Regions from separate parts of the Aquisalimonas sp. APHAB1-3 genome, predicted to be linked through region 2. Evidence: predicted binding sites of a transcription regulator. Region 2 holds the regulator's gene; each other region holds the start of a gene.

Region 1 (4,188 bases), on a different contig from region 2:
GTGATCCCGGTGCCGCGTCTGATCCAGCTGCCGCACTCCCACCCGACGGTCGCCGGTGTGTGCTATATCCGCGACCGCACGATCGCCGTCCTCGATCTGCGGATGGCAACCACCGGGCGGGCGCTGGAAGAGCGTGATACCAGCTCGGTGATCGTCACCGAATACAATCGCAGCGTGCAGGGGTTCATGGTGCGGGGTGTCGACCGGATCGTGAACGTTAACTGGCGGGATATTATGCCGCCGCCCAGCAGCTGGTCGAATACCGCCTATCTGACCGGCGTGACCCGCGTTGATGAGCGTCTCGTGCAGATCGTCGACGTGGAGAAGGTCATGGACGAGATCAACCAGGCGGGCGGTATCGGCCCGCTTCCCGGCGTGGAGGAGGGCGGCGTCAAGCCTGCCTCCGGCGCCGAAGACTGGCACGTGCTCGTTGCCGATGATTCCTCCGTGGCCCGGCGTCAGATTCATGACACCCTCGAAGGCCTGGGTGTTCAGGTCACCATGGCGCGGGACGGCCAGGAGGCCATGGAGACGTTGCAGGACTGGGCGGCTCGCCCGGAAGAGTCCCCGTGGCGGCAGCTTCTCATGGTCATCTCCGACGTGGAGATGCCGCGCATGGACGGCTATACAGTGGCGACGGAAATCCGGCGGGATGATGCGCTCAAGGGGCTGCACCTGCTGCTTCACTCCTCGCTGAGCGGCATGTTCAACGAGGATCTGGTCAAGCGGGTTGGTGCCGACGATTTTCTGGCGAAGTTCGGAGCAACCGAACTGGCGGCTCGGGTTCAGGCCCGCCTGGAGCAGGTGACCGCCTGAATCAGCGTAGTCTTAGCAGGTCTCATCACGCTACAATTCGCCCGGCGTCGGCCGCTCTGGAGCGGCCGTTACAGCCAATTGCCGATCAATGAGGAAGCCGCCTCCGTGACGTCCAGATCCATTGCCCCGGAACACTACCAGGCGTTTCGCGCGTTCCTCGAGCAGTCCTGCGGGATCGTGCTCGGGGAAAACAAGCAGTATCTGGTCTCCAGTCGGCTCGGTCATCTGATGGAGAGCGAGAGGATCAGGGATCTGGGCGAGTTGGTGTACAAGGTCCAGCAGCCTGGTGGCCAACGCCTTCGGGGCACCGTCATTGAAGCCATGACCACCAACGAAACTCAGTGGTTTCGTGACAGTTACCCCTTCACCATTCTCCAGGAAACGTTGCTGCCGGAGTTCCACAAGCGTGGTGTCGACACCCTCCGCATCTGGTCGGCCGCATGTTCGTCGGGGCAGGAGCCTTACTCGATGAGTATCGCCCTGGAGGAGTTCCGGGCCCGTGGCGCCCGTATCGAGGCAGAGATCGTTGGGACCGATATCTCGCCGGCCATGATCGCCCAGGCCAAGGAAGCGAAGTATTCGGATTCCACGGTCAACCGCGGGCTGAGCCCCGACCGCCGTGATCGTTACTTCCAGCGCAGCGGCGCCGACTGGGTGGTGCGCCCGGAGATTCGCCGGCGGACCCAGTTCATGGTGCACAACCTGCTGGACAGCTACGCCAGCCTCGGTCGTTTCGACGTGGTGTTCTGCCGCAACGTCCTCATCTATTTCTCTGCGGAATCGCGGGAGAACATCCTCAACCGCATGATCCAGCAGATGCGCCCCGGCGGCTACCTGATCGTCGGCGCATCGGAATCGCTGGCCCGGCACGCCGGACAGCTGGAGATGGTGCGCAGTCACGGCGGCGTCATCTACCGCGTGCGTCAGCCGTCGCGGTGAGCGGCAAGCGGTTGCCGCTCCGTTGCCGCCTTGCCCTTGCCGGAACGCTGGCGTTGCCGCGTCGGTTTTCTGCCGGTGCCGTTCCCGACGTGAGTCGCAGTTAAGGCGCAACGCCCGCCCGGACGCGCCTTTCCGCTCGCCTTGTCCCTCTTTTTCGTGACCGCCTGAGTGAGCTGGCACGACGCTTGCTTCAGGCCCGTTGTCGATTCACTGGAGGGTGATCATGGCAATTTCCTTCGACAACGCAGTGGGCCTGCACGCGTCAGCGCTCAAGCTCCGTGGTGAGCGGCACCAGCTGCTCTCGGAGAACGTCGCCAACGCGGATACGCCGAACTACAAGGCCCGGGACATGGACTTCCGCACCGCGCTGCAGCAGGCCGAGAACGGCCAGGCCAGCAGCGGCGGTGTGATGCAGACCACCCATGCACAGCATATTCCGTCGCCCAACGGTGATGGTTCCTCGGCCGATGCGCTCTACCGCGTGCCGAACAGCCCGTCGCTGGACGGTAATACAGTGGAGTCGCAAGTGGAGCAGGCGCAGTTCGCCGAGAACACGGTCAAGTACCGCGCCTCGCTGGACTTCCTCGGTGGGCGCATTTCCAACCTCGTTGGCGCAATCAGGGGCGAATAAACCATGTCCGTATTCAACGTTTTCGATGTCGCCGGCTCGGCCATGAACGCCCAGTCTGTTCGGCTGAACACCACCGCCAGCAACATGGCCAATGCGGAAGCTGTTGCCACGACGCCAGAGGAGGCCTACAAGGCCAAGCAACCGGTGTTTGCCGCGGCATTGCGCGGTGTAGAGGGCGGCGCGCAGAACCCGGCCAATGTCGGGGTCAGCCTGGACGAGATTGTCGAGAGCGACGCGCCCAACAAGCCGTTGCACATGCCGGGTCACCCGGCCGCCGACGAAGACGGCTACGTCTACCGCTCAAACGTCAACAGCGTCGAAGAGATGGTGAACATGATCTCGGCTTCCCGTTCGTACCAGAACAACGTGGAAGTCATGAATACATCCAAGGAGCTGGCGCTGCATACCCTGCAGCTCGCCCAGAATTGAGGCAATCGCCATGATGGGAATTGATGCATTGATGGGCAACACCCAGAGCTCCGAGCTGGAGCAGCCTGAGGATGCCAGGGGCAAGACCGCCGAGGAGCTGGACAGTTCCGATTTCCTGCAGCTCATGATCGCCCAGTTCCAGAACCAGGACCCGTTCGAGCCAATGGAGGACGGCGAGTTCATGGGGCAGCTGGCGCAGTTCACGTCGGCTTCCGGGATCTCCGGGATGCAGGAATCATTCGAGGAGTTCGCGTCGCAGATGGGCCAGGACCAGGCTCTCCAGGCGGCGTCGTTGGTTGGCCGTAGCGTCATGGTGGAAAGCGACAGCATGCCCCTTGGGGAGAACGGGCTCAGCGGCGTCGCCCAGCTGCCGCGCAACAGCGAGAACCTGAATATCACCATCTCCGACGGTGCCGGTCAGACCGTGCGGGAGATCAGCATGGGCCGACAGGACGCCGGCGATGTGCCGTTCCACTGGGATGGGCTCAACGATGACGGCGACGAAATGCCGGATGGAACGTACAGCGTCCGGGCCAGCATCGGCAGCGGTGACGATGCTACCGCCGTCAATACACTGGCGGCCGCGCCAGTGACCAGTGTCAGCCTCGAGTCTGATGGGCGCAGCCCCATGCTGACGCTCGAAGGGGCCGGTGAATATTCCCTCGATTCTATTCGTCATATTCAATAAGGAAGGGGTGCGACCATGTCTTTCAACATCTCCCTCTCAGGGCTGAACTCCGCGTCCTCCGATCTGGACGTCACCAGTAACAATATTGCAAACAGCGGCACCGTGGGCTTCAAGGGCTCCCGTGCGGAGTTCGCCGACGTGTTCGCGCAGACCCAGTTCGGTATAGCCAGTAACGCCATCGGTTCCGGCTCGCGGCTGCAGAACGTCGCCCAGCAGTTCACCCAGGGTCAGTTCGACTTCACAGGCAATAACCTGGATCTGGCCGTGAACGGTGAGGGGTTCTTCCGCCTTGAGGATCCGGACGGCAGCACCTCCTACACCCGTAACGGTGCCTTCCAGCTTGATCAGGACGGGGTGCTGGTCAATGCCGATGGTCGTGCCCTCACCGGCTACCCGGCGGATGGCGACGGCAACGTGGGTGGTACCCTGCAGGCGCTGGACATCGACACCGGCAACGTGCCGCCGCAGCCGACCACCGAGATCGACATCGACGCCAACCTGCAGTCGAACGCGGATCCTCTCAACCCGGAGGACTTCAACGCCAACGACCCGGAGACGTTCAATTTCTCCACCTCCACCACCGTGTACGACGGTCAGGGGACGTCCCGCAGTGCCAACATCTACTTCATCAAGGATGAAGCTGAGGATAACTCCTGGAAATCTGTCGTTGAGGTTGGCGATGAGC
Region 2 (4,188 bases):
ACCTGGTGCATGCACGGGGTGAGCCCGAGACCGGACGTCGCGTGCAGATCCGGCTGTTCCCCGACGACGAGGACAACGGAGACGACGAGTGAGCCTGCTGCGCACCGAGAACCTGGTGAAGACCTACCGCCGCAAGACCGTCGTCCACGGCGCATCACTGGAAGTCTCCAGCGGCGAGGTGGTCGGGCTGCTCGGCCCCAACGGCGCAGGCAAGACCACATGCTTCTACATGGTGGTCGGCCTGGTACAGGCCGACGGCGGGCGCATCGAGCTGGACGGCAACGACATCACCGACCTGCCCATGCACATACGTGCCCGCCGCGGCGTCGGGTATCTGCCCCAGGAAGCATCGATCTTCCGCAAGCTCACCGTAATGGACAACCTGCTGGCCATCCTCGAGACCCGCCCCGAACTGAATCGCAAGCAGCGCCGGGAGCGCGCCCGGGAGCTGCTGGACGAATTCAACGTCGGCCACCTCCACGACCAGAACGGCATCAGTCTCTCCGGCGGCGAACGCCGGCGTGTCGAGATCGCCCGGGCACTGGCCGCCAACCCGCAGTTCATCCTGCTGGACGAGCCCTTTGCCGGCGTCGACCCGATCTCCGTGCTCGATATCCAGGAAATCATCCGCCACCTGGCGGACCGGGAGATCGGCGTGCTGATCACCGACCACAACGTGCGCGAGACGCTCGGCATCTGCCAGCGCGCCTACATCCTTGCCCAGGGCGAGGTCATCGCTCGCGGCAGTTCGGAGGAAGTCCTGGCGAACAGGCAGGTCCGCGAGGTGTACCTGGGTGAACACTTCCGCCTGTGACCACGCTCCGTAGCACTTTCGCTCAGCCCACGCAAGTATCGGGCCAATGTTCTAACCAGCGACAGAGTCAGTTACGATAGGGTTATCAACCCACTCGTATGCAGGCCTGGCCTGACCCGCGGCCCGAGGGGCGGCAGGAGAGAGGCATCGCCAATGAAACAGTCGCTGCAGCTACGTCTCGGTCAGCAGCTCACCATGACGCCGCAGCTCCAGCAGGCCATCAAGCTGCTGCAGCTGTCGACCCTGGAGCTGCGCACGGAAATCCAGCAGGCGCTGGATTCCAACCTGATGCTGGAGCCCGCCGACGAGCTTGACGAGGGCGACGAGGCGGTCACCGAAACCGACCGCAGCGATGACGGTAACGACGCCGGCTCCGAGCAGCACGACGGGGAAGCCGCGACCAGCGACGGCGAGTCCGCCGGCAGCGACACCACGGACACCGACACCGCGCCGGACGTGGCCGACACGGTGGACGATCACGACGGCGCCGAAGACAAGTCAGCCAGCGACCAGAGCGACATCCCAGACGACCTGCCCCTGGACTCCGACTGGAACGACATCTACGACGGCAGCACCGCATACAGCGCCCCCGGCGGGGACGATGAGCAGCGCGAGGCGTGGGAGAATCGCACCGCCGGCGATGGCGGCGGCCTGCATGACCACCTGTTGTGGCAGGCACAACTCTCCCATTTCAGTGAGCGCGACATGGCCATCGCCGAGGCCATCATCGACGGCGTGCGCGACGACGGCTACCTCGGCGTCACCGTGGACGAGATCTGCGAATCGGTGACCGACGGCGACGAACCGGTCGAACCTGACGAGGTGGAGGCCGTCCGCCACCTGATCCAGCGGTTCGACCCCCTGGGCGTGGCCTCCCTGGACCCGCGCGAAGCACTGCTGGTGCAGCTGGAACAGTTCCCGGACGACACCCCCTGGCTCGCCGAAGCGCGTCTGCTGGTGGACAAGCACCTGGACCTCCTCGGCAGCCGCCAGCTCGGGCCTCTCACCCGCAAGCTCAAGGTCACCCAGGAAGAGTTCGGCCAGGTGCTGGAGTTGGTCCGCACCCTGGACCCTCGGCCCGGCTCCCAGATCGGCACGCCCACAGCCGAGTACGTGGTCCCCGACGTCTATGTGCGCAAGGAGCGCGGTGCCTGGCGGGTGGAGCTCAACCCCGAGGCGTCACCGAAGATCCGCGTCAACAGTTACTACGCGGGCCTGGTCCGGCGCGGCGACCAGGGCAACGACAATGCCACCATGCGTCAGCATCTGCAGGAGGCGCGCTGGTTCATCAAGAGCCTGAAGAGCCGCAACGAGACTCTCCTTAAGGTCGCGACCTGCATCGTCAATCACCAGCAGGAATTCCTGGAGCAGGGCGAGGAAGCCATGAAGCCGCTGGTGCTGCGCGAGGTGGCGGAAGAGGTGGAGATGCACGAGTCCACCATCTCCCGGATCACCACGCAGAAGTACATGTACACGCCGCGCGGCACGTTCGAGTTCAAGTACTTCTTCTCCAGCCACGTGCATACCGTGGATGGACAGGAGTGCTCGGCGACCTCTATCCGCGCCCGGATTCGCCGGCTGATCGCCGAAGAGGACGCCCGCAAGCCCCTCAGTGACAGCAAACTGGCCGAAATCCTGAAAAATGAAGGAATCGATGTGGCGCGAAGGACAGTGGCAAAGTATCGTGAATCCATGTCCATTGCCTCGTCGAACGAACGAAAAAGGATTGCCTGAGGCAACAAGGGGTTCGCCGTTTCCGGCTCTCATTCGGGAGGAGTCTCTATGCAGATCGACATCACCGGGCACCATGTGGATCTCACTGAAGCACTGCGCGACTACGTGCATTCCAAGATGGACAAGCTGGAGCGCCACTTCGACAACGTGGTGAACGTCCACGTGATTCTGACGGTGGAGAAGCTGCGTCAGAAGGCGGAGGCCACCATGCTGCTCAGCGGCGCCAAGCTCTACGCTGATGCCAGCGCCGAAGACATGTATGCTGCCATCGACGGACTGATCGACAAGCTCGACCGGCAGGTGAAGAAGCACAAGGAGAAGGTCACTGACCACCGGCGCAACGAAGGCGCCCAGGCCAAGGCCCAGGGAGAGGGTGACGAGGACTGAACAGCGCGGAGCGGCGGTCGCCAGCGAGGGACCGCCGCCGACTTCCGAATCCGCAGACACGACCCTGCGTGGACAAGCATGATCAAGATTGCCGACCTAATCACACCGGAGCGCATCGCCTGCGACATCCAGGTGACCAGCAAGAAGCGGGGCCTGGAACTCCTCAGCGATATGGTGGCCGACTCCGACTCCGCCCTGCCGGCCAACGCCATCTTCGACAAGCTGATCAGCCGCGAGAAACTCGGCAGTACCGGGCTCGGTCACGGCGTCGCCTTGCCCCACGCCCGCATGGACGGCAATGACTCGGCCACCGCCGCCTTCATCCGCACCAGCGAGGCCATCGATTTCGACGCCTTCGACAACGAACCCGTCGATCTCCTGTTCGCCTTGGTTGTACCCGAGCACTTCACCGACGAACACCTCCAGATTCTCGCCCGGCTCGCCGAAATGTTCAGCGACCAGCCCCTGTGCCGTAGGCTCCGCGACGCCCGCGATGCCGATGCCGTCTATGAGCTGCTCAGGGACTGGGAGGCCACCCAGGGGAGCACATGAGTGATCGCGTGACCGGTGACACGGGCACCACCGTTCCCGGGGTGCTGGTCAGCGTGAATGGCTGCGGGCTCCTCATCACAGGCGAAAGCGGTACCGGCAAGAGTGACACGGCATTGCGACTGCTGGAGCGCGGACACCGGCTGATCGCCGACGATGCCGTCACCCTGTCCGTGGAAGACGGGGTGCTGTATGGCCGGGCTCCCTCTGCACTGGCGGGCTGGCTGGAAATCCGCGGCCTCGGCCCCCAGCCTGTCACCACCCTGTTCGGCAGCCACACCGTGGCGGAGCGCGCGCCCGTGGACCGGGTGATCCGGCTGACGTCGCCCCGGTCGTGGGCCGACTGGCCGCGGCTGGCACCCACCGTCGACGACACCCTGCTCCTCGGCCGGACCGTACCACGCATCACACTGCCCGTATCTCCGGAACGTCCACTGGCATTGCTGGTCGAAGTCGTCGCCCGGCTACACGCTGGCGATCAACTGACAGGAGGTACGGTATGAGCGAACACACCCGCCTGATTATCGTCAGCGGGTTGTCCGGTTCCGGCAAAACTGTGGCGCTCCATACACTGGAAGACAGCGGCTGCTACTGCATCGACAACCTGCCCGTGACCATGCTGTCGTCCTTCGGCGAGCACATCACCAGCCTGGAACCGGGCACGGCCAATCACTATGCCGTCGGCGTCGACGCCCGCAACCGCA
Region 3 (4,188 bases), on a different contig from region 2:
CGGGACGTCGCCAGACGGTGACAGCAATACGCCGTTTGGGGAACGTGCCATCATTTCCGTTGAATTCTTCCAACGGGAGTCAACCGATGAAAAGGCTATCCGCGCTGACGGCTGCAGCCATTCTGTTGCCCGCCACTGCCGGCGCAGCGAACCTCAGCTACAACCACATTGAGGGCGGACTGAATTGGGCGGATCCGCCGAGCCGGTTCGGGGATAGCGACTTTGGCCTGCTGATCCGTGGCCAGGGTTACCTGAACGACACCATCTTCGCGCGGGGTCAGTTCCAGAGTCACCGCTTTGATGTGGACACCCCGCCCGGGACGTCCAGCACCACCATCAGCCGCGACGTCCTCTGGGGCGGCGTCGGATTCCGCGTACCCACGCAGCAACGCGACCTCGACATCTACGGCGCACTGGACCTGGGTTACGATTTCGGCGATCAGGATGACCCCGGATTCCGGCTCGAGGGCGGTGCCCGGGCCTATCTCGACCCGGGCTGGGACACCACCGCCGGGATCCGGCTGTGGCGCTTCAACGATGCGAGCAGCAACGTGCAGGTCTTCGGCAGCGGCTACTACGAGGTGGCGCCACAGCTCTCCCTGGGTGGCGAACTTGCCGTCGGCGATTTCGACGAGATCCTGTTCGGCGCACGCTACACGTTCTGACCCGATTCCAGTGCCATGTTGGTGCATGTGAGCCATGCGTGCACCAACATGGCACGGCCCCATGCCCTATCCTGCGTGCAACTCCCTGATTCTCCCCTGCCACAGTCAAGGCACGGTGCTTGCTTCCTGTTTACCGGCGTGTTCCCGGAAATCCGAGGTACAACCTCAGGAGTAAGCAATGGCAACACGAGTCATGCTCGTTGACGAATACCCGGACCGGGCCGTCTGGCTCGGGGACGCCCTGAACGATGCCGGCTATGAAGTGGCCTGCACCGTAAAGGCTCACGAAGACCTCTACCAGCGCGTGCTGGATGTCCAGCCCGATGTGGTCATTGTTGAGGCCCGCTCGGGACGGCGGGACATTCTGGAAGGCTTGGGGACACGGAATTCGCCCTACCCGAAACCGGTGGTGCTGTTCACCGAACACAGCGACCCGGAGCTGATGCAGGCGGCCACTGCCGCGGGGGTGAGCCCCTATGTGGTGGGAGGCCTCTCAGCGGAGGGCGTGCGCTCCATCATCAACGTGGCCATCAACCAGTTCCATCAGTACGAGCAACTGCGGCATGAACTGGTGGACGCGCGCACCCGACTGGAGCACCAGCGCCAGATGGAACAGGCCAAGTGTTTTCTCATGGAACGCGACGGCATCAGCGAGAATGACGCCTACCATATGCTGCGGCGAACGGCCATGGAGCGCGCCCGACCCATCAGCGATATTGCCCGCGCCTTCCTGCGCGCCAACGGACGCGCCTGACTGACCACCAACCGCGCCGTGCCGGTGCACACCGCCCCACAACAGTGCACCGGCACCGCCACACCCCCTCGGGAAACCGAAAAAAAAGACGTTAACTCAGACTTTTACTAACATGGCACGAGTCATGCATTACTTTCTCTGACACGCGCGAATCCGGCTCAACCGCGAGCAGCGGTTCCCAACGGCGGGACGTCAGCCGGATTCGCCAACCTGAACCTGGCAAGGGCGCCTACCACCAACCCCGGTGGGGCGCCTTTTTTTGTTGCGACAACGAGGGCGATGCGATGACCAACAAATCACTCGGCGACCCGTTCGACCCGAACAGCGACCTGCGCCACAGCGCGGGATGCACGTGCAGCACGTGTCATGATCACGGCCATGAGGCCACCGCCGGCGACGACCTGCACGCGCTGGCGTCGCCCCACGAACAAGGCGGTGCCCCCGCAGATCGCGAGGCGCTCATGGACCGCCTGATCGAGAGTGCGGTGGTCCGGGCGCTGTTCGGCCACCACGACCCCAGCCGTCGGCAGGTTCTGCAGATGATGGGGGCCGGCACCTTCGCCGCCGCCCTCGGGTCCATGTTCCCTCTCGAGGCGGCGAAGGCGCTGCTCAAGGACGATCTGGGGACGCCGGAGAAACGCGACCTGAGCATCGGCTTTATCCCGATCACCTGCGCCACGCCAATCATCATGGCGCACCCCATGGGGTTCTACGAGCGCTACGGACTGAATGTGGACGTCCGGCGTGAAGCGGGTTGGGCCGTCGTCCGTGACAACTCCATGAACATGGAGCACGACGCCGCACACATGCTCACCCCCATGCCGCTCGCCATCACCATGGGGGCCGGTTCCAGCTCCATGCCCTTCCTGATGCCGGCGGTGGAGAACATCAACGGCCAGGCGATCACCTTGCGCATGGACCACAAGGACAAGCGCGACCCCAAGGACTGGAAGGGCTTCACCTTTGCCGTGCCCTTCGAGTACTCCATGCACAACTTCCTGCTGCGGTACTACGTGGCCGAGCATGGCCTGGACCCGGACAACGACATCTCCATCCGCGTGCTGCCGCCACCGGAGATGGTCGCCAACCTCCAGGCCGGGAACGTGGATGGCTACCTGGCGCCGGACCCGTTCAACCAGCGCGCGGTCTGGGACGAGGTGGGCTTCATTCACATGCTCACCAAGGAGATCTGGGACGGCCACCCGTGCTGCGCTTTCAGCACCAGTCGGCAGTTCGCCGAAGAAGCGCCCAACAGCTTCGGTGCCCTGTTCAAGGCCATCGTCGATGCCACCCACTACTCGTCGAACCACGACAACCGGGCGGAAATCGCAGAGGCGATCTCGGGGCGCAACTATCTCAACCAGCCCACCTCGGTGGTGGAACAGGTACTCACCGGTCGCTATGCCGACGGCCTGGGCGAGGTCAAGAACGAGCCCAACCGCATCGACTTCGACCCCTTCCCCTGGCACTCCATGGGCGTGTGGATCCTCACCCAGATGAAGCGCTGGGGCTACATCGACGGTGACGTGGATTACAAGGGCGTCGCCGAGGACGTCTACCTGGCCACGGACTGCGCCAGGCTCATGCGCGATCTGGGCTACGAGGCCCCGGACGTGACCTACAAATCCCACACGATCATGGGCAAAGACTTCGACCCGGAAGAGCCGGAGGCCTATGTGGACAGCTTCGAAATCCGGAGGTCGTAAGCCATGTTGACCACCGAAAACCTCAAGGCGGCGCTCCTCAGCGTCGCCCTGCTCATCGTCCTGCTCGGGGCCTGGGAGTGGAGCATCGAGGGGACAGTGCTGCCCATCGGCGACCAGGAACTGAGCGAGTATGAGCAACTCGTGGGGGGCAGCAGCGGCGGCTCCAGGATCCCGGCGCCGTCGGCGGTGATCAGCCACGCCATCACCGAGCTGAGTGACCCCTTCTATGTGGCCGGCAGCAATGACATGGGCATCGGCATCCAACTGGCCCACTCCGTCGGCCGCGTGTTCGCCGGCTACTCCCTGGCACTGCTGGTCGCCATCCCGCTGGGCTTTCTCATCGGCATGTCGCCGATCATGTACAAGGCCCTCAACCCGTATATCCAGATCCTGCGGCCCATCTCGCCGCTGGCGTGGATGCCGCTGGCGCTGTTCCTGATCCGGGACTCCGGGGCGTCGTCGATCTTCGTGATCTTCATCTGCTCCATCTGGCCGGTGCTGCTGAACACCGCCTTCGGCGTGGCCGGGGTATCGCGGGATCTGCGCAACGTGGCCCGGACGCTGGAGCTGTCGTCCCTGAAAACGGCCTTCGCCGTGATCCTCCCGGCCGCGGCGCCGACGATTCTCACCGGCATGCGGATCGCCATCGGCATCTCGTGGCTGGTGATCGTGGCCGCGGAGATGCTCGTGGGGGGCAGCGGCATCGGGTACTACATCTGGAACGAGTGGAACAACCTGGACATCACCAGCGTGATCTTCTCGATCCTGATGATCGGCATCGTCGGGATGTTCCTGGACAGCATCCTCGCGGCGGCGACACGCATGGTCCAGTACGACACCTGAGGCAGACAGCATGACCAAACCATTCCTGTACGTGGAAAACCTCAAGAAGGCGTTTCCCGGGCCCCGGGGCCAGGAGCCGCTCACGGTGTTCGAGAACGTCAACTTCGGCATCGACAAGGGCGAGTTCGTCTGCGTCATCGGCCACTCGGGCTGCGGCAAGTCGACCATTCTCAACGTCATGGCTGGATTGGACGAATCCAGCGACGGCTACGTGTTCATG
Region 4 (4,188 bases), on a different contig from region 2:
TGATGTTGGACGAGGACAAGCGACCGATGGCACGGAAGACCTCCTGCATGGCCGGCGCTTCACCGATGATCTCCGGGTTCTCTTCGCCCGCGTGCAACCCCCCGGCAGCCGTCTCGTGGGCGCTCTGCAAGGCCTTGCGCACCAGGTCCACCGCTTCGTCCACGTCGAAGGGCTTGGGCAGATACTCGAAAGCGCCGCCCTTGTAGGCGGATACGGCGGCATCCAGGTCGGAGTGCGCCGTGATGACGATCACCGGCAGATCGGGCCAGCGCTGTTGGACGCGCTCCAGCAAGGCGAGACCATCAATTCCCGGCATGCGGATATCCGTGACCAGGACTCCGGGTCGCTGCTCGGCGAGCGCGCCCAGCGCGGCATCCCCGGTCTCGAAGCTGCGCGCCTGCAGGCCAGCCTGGCGCAGGGCCTTGTCCAGCACCCAGCGGATTGACCGGTCGTCATCGACGAGCCAAACGTCATCCTTCGTTGTCATCGTCCGCCTCCAGAGGCAACCACAAGGTAAATTCCGTGTGTCCGGGCTCGCTCCAGCACTCGATCAGGCCACCGTGCTGGTGGATCAGGGTCTGGGCGATGGAGAGGCCAAGCCCTGTGCCCTCGGCCCGTCCCGTGACCATGGGATAGAAGATGCGGTCTTGGAGATCTTTGGGAATGCCGGGCCCGGTGTCGATGATGTCCACGCGCACCACCAGCCGGTGGGGGACATCCGCAATGGTGAACTGCCGCTGCGTGCGGGTACGCAGCGTGATGCTCCCGGTGCCGTCCAGCGACTGCAAGGCGTTGCGCGCGATGTTCAGCGTTGCCTGAATGAGCTGATTGGGCTCAGCCAGGAGGGTCGGGATGCTCGGGTCGTAGTCCCGGTGGATGGTGACCCCCTCAGGGGCCTCCGCAACCACCAGGCCACGGACGCGCTCCAGCACCTCGTGGATGTTGGTCTCCTGCTTCTCCACATGCTTGCTGGGGCCAAGCAGGCCGTTCACCAGGGTACGCAGCCGATCGGCCTCCTCGATGATGATCTGGGTGTACTCCCGCAGTTCCGGCGCTTGCAGCTCGCGGTGGAGCAGCTGCGCGGCACCGCGCAGCCCGCCCAGCGGATTCTTCACCTCGTGGGCCAGGCCGCGCAGCAGATGGCGGGTGGCGTGATTCTGGTTGATCAGATTCTGCTCGCGGGTAATGCGCAGCCTGCGGTCCAGCTCACTCACCTCGAGCAACACTTCGTCGTGGCTCACCGGTGTAACGGTGAGGTCCACGGTCATGCGCCGGTCGGGAGAGACCTCCAGCGATAGCTCCCGGTTGGTGAACGGCTCACCGGTTTCGATGGCGTTGCGGGCCGCGGATTCGAGCGCACGCACGCAGGGGGTGGTGTGCGATGGCAGCCGCTGGCCCGTGACCTGACGGGCACTGACGGCAAACATCACCTGCGCGGCACCGTTGATGTAACGCACGCAATTGTCTGCGCCCATGAGGAGCACGGCATTGCTCATGTGCTCCAGTGCGCGCTCGGCGGGTGTGGACTGTGGCGGCATGGTCATGTCCATAGGAAAGCAAAAAGCAAACCACAATGGCCCTGAACCGCGTTACGCGATGAGTGGGAGAGGGAAAAGCCCGCCAGTTCAGTGCCTTGTGGGGCAAGGCTCGGCATTGGTGCGAATGGCGTCGCGCCGTAGCGGCGCGTCTGCACCATCACCGTGCCCCATTATGGTGCATCCACGATCGGGGTCAATCAGGGGCGCGACGGCTCAGGGGTTCGGGCCCGGACCCTGCCGGCCCGGCAGCAGACGTGACGCCTGGTGCATGTAGAAGGTCACCGGTTCGGTTTCGGCGATGACCGCGCCGGCTTCGTTGAGCACCCGCGCCGCCACCTGATGCTCACCCCGATGCACTTCCGTGAGGCGGGCCTCGAGGGATCGGGACGGCTCTCCCTGCGGTTCGCCGTTGAAGAGAAACTGCACGCGGTGCTCCGCCCGCAATGCGGGGCTGAGCTCGAGCTGCACGTCCACGAGCCCCTGGTTGTCCCGCACGGTTCCCTCGTCCGTGGGGTGGACGATGCGCACATGGTCGTAGCGGGATCCGTTATCGCCGTTATCGCCGGAAGCGGAGGGGTCGCCGGAGGGTCGCCGCGGCGTCTCGAAGCGGTAGGACGAATCCGGGGCGGTGCGCTCCAGGCGTTCCGCGCCTTCGCGTGGCTCGTCGGAGTAAACGACATTGCCATCCTCATCCACCCACTTGTAGATGTCCGCAGTGGCCACCAGGGGCAGGAAGAGGCCGATGAGGGCGATCACGATCCGTGTTCTCATACCACGGAATGTAGCACGCGGGGCAGCGGGCCGGGAGGGGGCGACAGCCCAACGAAAAAGCCCCGGCCACAAGGGCCGGGGCCAGTGCCGGATCGGCTCGGGAAGCCGAATCAGACGCTGAAGTACATGTCGAACTCCACCGGGTGGGTGGTCATGCGCAGACGCTGAACTTCCTCTTCCTTCAGCTCAAGGTAGGCGTCGATGGTGTCATCGGTGAACACGCCACCCTGCTTCAGGAACTCGCGGTCGTTGTCCAGGGCTTCCAGGGCCTCTTCCAGCGAGAAGGCGACCTTGGGGATCTCCTTCTCTTCTTCCGGCGGCAGGTCGTAGAGATCCTTGTCCATGGCATCGCCCGGGTGGATCTTGTTCTGCACACCGTCCAGGCCGGCCATCAGCATGGCGGCGAAGGCCAGGTACGGGTTGCCGGTGGGGTCGGGGAACCGGACCTCGATGCGGCGCGCCTTCGGGTTCGAGATCCACGGCACACGGATGGAAGCGGAGCGGTTACGGGCGGAGTACGCCAGCAGCACCGGCGCCTCGAAACCGGGCACAAGCCGCTTGTAGCTGTTGGTGGAGGCGTTGGCGAAGGCGTTGATGGCCTTGGCGTGCTTGATGATGCCACCGATGTAGTACAGCGCGGTCTCGCTCAGGCCACCATACTGGTCGCCCTGGAACTGGTTCTTGCCGTCCTTGGAGAAGGACATGTGCACGTGCATGCCGCTGCCGTTGTCGCCAACCAGAGGCTTGGGCATGAACGTGGCGGTCTTGCCGTAGGCGGCGGCCACGTTGTGCACGGCGTACTTGAGCTTCTGCACCTCGTCGGCCTTCTTGACCATGGTGTTGAACTCGACACCGATTTCGCACTGACCGGCAGTGGCCACCTCATGGTGGTGCACTTCAACACTCAGGCCGAGCTCTTCCATGGCCAGGCACATGGAGGTACGGATGTCATGCAGGCTGTCCACCGGCGGGACGGGGAAGTAGCCACCCTTGACCTTCGGGCGGTGGCCCATGTTGCCGTCGGAGTAGACGCGCTCGGAGTTCCAGCCGGCTTCCTCGGAGTCGATGCGGTAGAAACTGCCGCTCATCTCGGCGCCCCAGCGGACGTCGTCGAAGATGAAGAATTCCGGCTCCGGGCCGAAGAATGCGGTGTCGCCCAGGCCGGTGGACTGCAGGTACGCTTCGGCGCGCTTGGCGACGGAGCGCGGGTCGCGCTCGTAGCCCTGCATGGTGTTGGGCTCGATGATGTCGCAGGTGATGTTCAGCGTCAGCTCATCGAAGAACGGGTCGATGGTGGCGGTCTGCGGGTCCGGCATGAGAATCATGTCGGACTCGTTGATGCCCTTCCAGCCGGCGATGCTGGAGCCGTCGAACATCTTGCCGTCCTCGAAGAAGTCCTCTTCGACGGTGGCGGCCGGGATGGTGACGTGCTGCTCTTTCCCCTTGGTATCCGTGAACCGCATGTCCACGAATTTCACATCTTCGTCTTTGATCAGTTTGAGTACGTCGGCTGCGGTGCGTGACATGCCTTAACCTCCAGATGGGACGTAAGCCTCAGCAAAAGAATTCAACTCGCCATTTCGGGAAGCACGGACCGTGCCAGCACCACAAGACAGCAAGTTACGGGCGTTTCTGGTGCAGTGGTGCGGGAAACCGCTCCAATATGCACCGCGATCGTGCAAAATAAAACCGACAAGCACCAAAAAGGTGCATTGCTTGACGGGGTCAGTCCCGGACACGGATACAGACCCGGAGCGTGTCACCCTCCTCGAGGACGGCCTCCACACGATGACCGTGCACACGGCACCAAGCAGGCACATCCGCCTGCACCCCGGGGTCCGTTGCCAGCAGATGGACTTCGGCGCCGGGGGACATCCCG

Evidence for each region. Region 2 encodes sigma-54, which starts transcription at its own class of promoters, with help from an activator protein. Its sites were predicted from a motif close to TGGCANGNTNCNTGCTT; they were not measured.
Region 1: a site for sigma-54 is predicted at 1,930-1,946, ahead of flgB (flagellar basal body rod protein FlgB). Genes of this name have one in related genera too.
Region 3: a site for sigma-54 is predicted at 1,533-1,549, ahead of ACNSTU_RS04720 (CmpA/NrtA family ABC transporter substrate-binding protein). Genes of this name have one in related genera too.
Region 4: a site for sigma-54 is predicted at 1,555-1,571, ahead of glnL (nitrogen regulation protein NR(II)). Genes of this name have one in related genera too.

Annotation. Positions count from the first base shown of each region.
Region 1 covers NZ_JBLWFT010000011.1:39,841-44,028, reverse strand. The annotation lists gene ACNSTU_RS14245 (chemotaxis protein) at 1-816, shown strand, start outside; gene ACNSTU_RS14240 (CheR family methyltransferase) at 922-1,755, shown strand; gene flgB (flagellar basal body rod protein FlgB) at 1,979-2,386, shown strand; gene flgC (flagellar basal body rod protein FlgC) at 2,390-2,815, shown strand; gene ACNSTU_RS14225 (flagellar hook assembly protein FlgD) at 2,826-3,503, shown strand; gene flgE (flagellar hook protein FlgE) at 3,519-4,188, shown strand, end outside.
Region 2 covers NZ_JBLWFT010000009.1:26,313-30,500, reverse strand. The annotation lists gene lptA (lipopolysaccharide transport periplasmic protein LptA) at 1-92, shown strand, start outside; gene lptB (LPS export ABC transporter ATP-binding protein) at 89-814, shown strand; gene ACNSTU_RS13040 (RNA polymerase factor sigma-54) at 968-2,548, shown strand; gene hpf (ribosome hibernation-promoting factor, HPF/YfiA family) at 2,597-2,935, shown strand; gene ptsN (PTS IIA-like nitrogen regulatory protein PtsN) at 3,014-3,487, shown strand; gene ACNSTU_RS13025 (hypothetical protein) at 3,484-3,987, shown strand; gene rapZ (RNase adapter RapZ) at 3,984-4,188, shown strand, end outside.
Region 3 covers NZ_JBLWFT010000001.1:1,001,826-1,006,013, forward strand. The annotation lists gene crcB (fluoride efflux transporter CrcB) at 1-21, shown strand, start outside; gene ACNSTU_RS04710 (outer membrane beta-barrel protein) at 87-665, shown strand; gene ACNSTU_RS04715 (ANTAR domain-containing response regulator) at 844-1,419, shown strand; gene ACNSTU_RS04720 (CmpA/NrtA family ABC transporter substrate-binding protein) at 1,704-3,125, shown strand; gene ntrB (nitrate ABC transporter permease) at 3,129-3,968, shown strand; gene ACNSTU_RS04730 (ABC transporter ATP-binding protein) at 3,979-4,188, shown strand, end outside.
Region 4 covers NZ_JBLWFT010000004.1:47,473-51,660, forward strand. The annotation lists gene glnG (nitrogen regulation protein NR(I)) at 1-487, opposite strand, end outside; gene glnL (nitrogen regulation protein NR(II)) at 471-1,538, opposite strand; gene ACNSTU_RS08465 (DUF4124 domain-containing protein) at 1,752-2,294, opposite strand; gene glnA (glutamate--ammonia ligase) at 2,420-3,835, opposite strand; gene ACNSTU_RS08475 (sulfurtransferase TusA family protein) at 4,035-4,188, opposite strand, start outside.